One region of the Nonomuraea sp. NPDC049758 genome, then DNA from elsewhere that is predicted to be linked to it. Evidence: predicted binding sites of a transcription regulator. Region 1 holds the regulator's gene; the other holds the start of a gene.
What was found. Region 1 encodes HrcA, which represses chaperone genes, less so after heat shock. Its sites were predicted from a motif close to TTGGCACTCTCNNNNNGAGAGTGCCAA; they were not measured.

Region 1 (2,394 bases):
TCACCCGCTGACCGCAAGGCGCTTACGCGCGCCGCTACGCCGTACGAGGACGACGATGGTGCCGATGATGCCGATGAGCAGGCCGGCGCCGGGGAACAGGAACAGCGCCGCCACCCCGCCGAACAGGCCGCCCGCCGCGGAGAGCACGTCACGGCCCACGCCGAAGCGGGCCGACGACTCCTCCTGTGTGGCGCAGGTCAGCTGGTAGTCGCCCTTGGCTGGGGCGTTGACGGCGAGGATCTCCTGCCAGGTGGTGCCGCCGGCGCTGAGCGTCTGGGTGCCGGAGACCTTGACCAGCCTGGCCTGGGCCGGGCCGCCGGAGATCTCGCACTGGTAGTTGACCCGCGTGTCGGTGGCGATGTAGACGGCCGGGCGCTTGGCGGGGTCGATCGCGACCTTCACGCTTTCGCCCGACGCGAACGTGGTCGTCGGGGCCATGTCCGAGACGCTGCTCAGCACGCCGCCGGCGAACACGACCACGCCCACGACGCCGAGCACGACGGCCACGGCCCACACGACGGCGATCCACCACAGGCGCGGCTTGATCGCCTTGCCGTCGATCCTGGCCGGGAACTGCGGCTGGCCGCCGTACTGGTTGTGGGGGCCGTACTGGTCGGGGTGGGCGTACTGGTCGGGCTGGGCGTACTGGTTCTGCTGGCCGTACTGGGGCGGGGGGCCGTACTGTGCGGGCGGCTGTTGCTGCTGGTAGGGCGGCTGGCCGTGCTGCTGGGGCTGGTACGGAGGCTGGGCGTACTGGTTCGGCTGACCGTAGTAGGGACCCTGCCCCTGGGGCGGTCCGTACTGCGGGGGCTGGGAATTGTCGGTCATGCGGCAAGTGTGAGGCCTGTCGCTTGTAAGTCGCTAGCAACAGGATGGGACCTGGTGTTATCGCACCTTGTGGGCGAGAGCCGTACACTTGGCACTCGGGAACACGGAGTGCTAGACCTGTCGTTTCCCTGTTAGGCAGAGGCAGGAGGTGAGCACGTGCTCGACGAACGGAAGCTGGCGGTGCTCCGCGCCATTGTCGAAGACTACGTGTCCACCAACGAACCGGTGGGCTCCAAGGCGCTGGCGGAGCGCCACAACCTCAAGGTCTCCCCGGCAACGGTCAGGAACGACATGGCCGCTCTGGAGGAGGACGGGTACATCACCCAGCCGCACACCAGCGCGGGCCGCGTGCCGACGGACAAGGGCTACCGCCTGTTCGTCGACCGGCTCTCGCAGGTCAAGCCCCTGTCGGGGGCCGAGCGGCGGGCGATCGAGACCTTCCTCGCCGGCGCGGTCGACCTCGACGACGTGGTCTTCCGCACCGTGCGGCTGCTCGCGCAGCTCACCAGGCAGGTCGCGGTCGTGCAGTACCCGACGCTGACCCGTTCCACGGTCAGGCACGTCGAGTTGGTCCCGCTCAACGAGCGGCGGGTCATGCTCGTGCTGATCACCAACACCGGGCGCGTCGAGCAGCGCGTGATCGAGCTGCCCGAGGTGGTGGAGGACGACCGCATCGCCCATCTGCGCGCGGTGCTCAACTCCTGCCTCGACGGCTGCGGGCTGAGCAACGTCCCCGAGCTGGTCGCCGACCTGCCCGAGCGGCTGCCCGCCGAGGACCGGCCCGCCGTGGCCACGATCCTGTCCGTGCTGCTCGAAACCCTCGTCGAACGCCATGACGAGAAGATCGTGTTCGCCGGCGCGGCCAATCTCGCGGGCGCCGACTTCGCCACCGGCCTGCGCGACGTGCTGGAGGCGCTGGAGGAGCAGGTCGTGCTCATGCGGTTGCTCGGCGAGACATCCACAGACACCCCGTCCGCGCTCACCGTGCGCATCGGCTCGGAAAACCCCTACCTTCGCGGCACGTCCATCGTCGCAACCGGATACGGTTCTGGCGACAACCAACTGGCCCGGCTCGGCGTGCTGGGTCCCACGAGGATGGACTACCCCGTGACGATGGGCGCCGTACGCGCGGTGGCACGCTACGTCAGCCAGATCCTGGCTGCATCTTAAGAGGTCGATAAGTGGCAAACAGCGACTACTACGCCACCCTCGGGGTGCGCCGTGACGCCAGTCAGGACGAGATCAAGAAGGCCTACCGCCGCCTCGCCCGCGAGCTGCACCCCGACGTGAACCCCGATCCCGAGACCCAGGAGCGGTTCAAGGAGATCACGCAGGCCTACGAGGTGCTGTCCGATCCGAACAAGCGCCAGATGTACGACCTGGGCGGCGACCCCTTCGGCGGCGGCGCGGGTGCGGGCGCGGGCGCCGGCGGCTTCGGCGCGGGCTTCCCCTTCAGCGACATCATGGACGCCTTCTTCGGCACCGCGGGTGGCACCCGCGGGCCGCGCTCGCGCGCCAGGAGGGGCCGCAACGCCACCATCCGGGTCGAGCTCGACCTGCGCGAGA
Region 2 (2,394 bases), on a different contig from region 1:
CTTGACGGCCACGGAGGTGAAGGTGCCGCGGATCTTGTTGGTGACCAGGACGGCCAGGGCCTCGCCCTCGACGTCCTCGGCGACCACGAGCAGCGGCTTCTTGGTCTGGGCGATCTTCTCCAGCAGCGGCAGGAAGTCGGCGATGGAGGAGATCTTGCCCTGGGTGAGCAGGATGTACGCGTCCTCCAGGACGGACTCCATGCGCTCGGGGTCGGTCACCATGTAGGCCGACAGGTAGCCCTTGTCGAACTGCATGCCCTCGGTGAACTCGAGCTCCATGCCCATGGCGTTGGACTCTTCGACGGTGAGGACACCGTCCTTGCCCACCTTGTCGAACGCCTCGGCGATCAGCTCGCCGATCTTGGCGTCCTGGGCGGAGATGGTGGCGACGTTGGCGATCTCCTTCTTGTCGCCCACCTCGCGCGCGCTGGCCAGCAGCCGGTCGCTGATCTCCTTGGCGGCCTTGTCGATGCCACGCTTGAGCGACAGCGGCGAGGCGCCGGCGGCCACGTTGCGCAGGCCCTCGCGGACCATGGCCTGGGCCAGCACGGTGGCGGTGGTGGTGCCGTCGCCCGCGATGTCGTTGGTCTTGGTGGCAACTTCCTTGGCGAGCTGGGCGCCGAGGTTCTCGTAGCGCTCCTCCAGCTCGATCTCACGAGCGATGGTCACACCGTCGTTCGTGATCGTCGGCGCACCGAACTTCTTGTCGATGACGACGTTACGGCCACGCGGGCCGAGGGTTACCTTCACGGCGTCCGCGAGGGCGTTGACACCGCGCTCAAGCGCGCGACGGGCGTCCTCGTCGAACTGCAGGATCTTCGCCATGCTGAAAGTCCTCTCCTGGCGTCGAAAGCCCCGGGCCCTCAAGAGCGCCCGGGGCTCGACACAACCGGCTTACTTCTCGATGATCGCGAGAACGTCGCGGGCGGAGAGCACGAGGTACTCCTCGCCGCCGTACTTGACCTCGGTGCCGCCGTACTTGCTGTAGAGGACGACGTCGCCCTCGGAGACGTCGAGCGGAATACGCTTGTCGCCGTCCTCATCCCAGTTGCCGGGGCCCACCGCGAGGACCTTGCCCTCCTGCGGCTTCTCCTTGGCGGTGTCCGGGATGACCAGACCGGAAGCGGTGGTCTGCTCTGCCTCAAGCGGCTGAACCACGATGCGGTCGCCGAGCGGCTTAACGGGAACCTTGGTGGCGGTCGTCACGATCGGACCTCCCCTTCAGATTTGAATGATCTAGAAGAGGCGACCAGCGGGGCCTGCCGTCGCGGGTGTCAGACCTGCCTCGTCGCACGTTGGCACTCTCAAGGTGAGAGTGCCAACAGGAAACATATGCAAGAGGGCCTTGACAGTCAACACGAACGCGTCTGCTCAGAGCGATCAGACGTAGGAACCCTCGGTCAGATCGGCGACGACGCCGGGCCGGGAGGGGTTCCAGCCGAGTTCGGCGCGCGTGCGTGTCGCGCTGATGCGCTGGCCGAGCGCCAGGGCCTCGGCGAAGCCGGCCCCCAGCACCTGGGCCGCCTCGGCCTGCGGCCAGGGCTCGGCCTGCGGCTTGACGCCCGCGGACCGGGCCGCCGCCTCGGCCACCTCGGCGACCGGCACGGCCTCTTCGCTGATGCCGTGGTAGACGCGGGCGCCACCCCTCTCCAGGACGGCCACGACGAGCTCGGCCAGGTCGTCGACGTGCACGAACGTCCAGGTGTGCGGCTCGCCGCCGGCGGTGACGTAGACCCCGGCGCCGCGCTCGACGGCCTGCGCGCGCATCATGGCGGGGATGCCGCCGCCGCGCCCGTGGACGACGCCGGGCCGGATCACCGAGCCGCCGCCGTCGATGACCAACTGCTCGATCTCGTGCCGGTACGCCACGAGCGGAATCGGGTCGGCCGGGCTGTCCTCGTGCCCGTCGGCGGTGGCGCCCAGCACCCACACGCCGCTGGTGAAGACCACCTTCCGGCCCGACGCGGCGAGCACGCCGATCGCGGCAAGGTCGGCCTCCTTGTCCCCGCCGAGCTGGGCGGCGACCACGATGGCGTCGATGTCCGGGGTGATCGCGGCGGCCAGCCCCGCGACGTCGGCCAGGTCTCCGTGACGCTCGTCCGCCACGCCCGGCACGCGCCGGGACCCGTCGGCGGCGGGCCGCACCAGGACGGCCACCTCGTGCCCCTGCTCGGCCAGCCGCTCGACCACCGCGCCGCCGATGTACCCCGTCGCGCCCAGCACCAGCACCTTCATGATGAACCTACCTCGAAAATTTCTACGTTGAACATTTCGACGTCGTGGACAGTACCGCACGATGCCGAACATTTCAACATCGAAGCTTTGGTAGGGTGAGCCTCGTGGATGACGCGGTGGACGTGATTCTCGGACAGTGGGCGCGGACACGGCCCGACG

Region 2: a site for HrcA is predicted at 1,296-1,322, ahead of groES (co-chaperone GroES). Genes of this name have one in related genera too.

The regions. Positions count from the first base shown of each region.
Region 1 covers NZ_JBFAMZ010000019.1:207,952-210,345, reverse strand. Annotated here, with positions in the region: gene AB0J46_RS39165 (DUF456 domain-containing protein) at 1-828, opposite strand; gene hrcA (heat-inducible transcriptional repressor HrcA) at 985-1,998, shown strand; gene dnaJ (molecular chaperone DnaJ) at 2,010-2,394, shown strand, end outside.
Region 2 covers NZ_JBFAMZ010000015.1:56,146-58,539, reverse strand. Annotated here, with positions in the region: gene groL (chaperonin GroEL) at 1-825, opposite strand, end outside; gene groES (co-chaperone GroES) at 895-1,209, opposite strand; gene AB0J46_RS33665 (NAD-dependent epimerase/dehydratase family protein) at 1,381-2,235, opposite strand; gene AB0J46_RS33660 (MarR family transcriptional regulator) at 2,340-2,394, shown strand, end outside.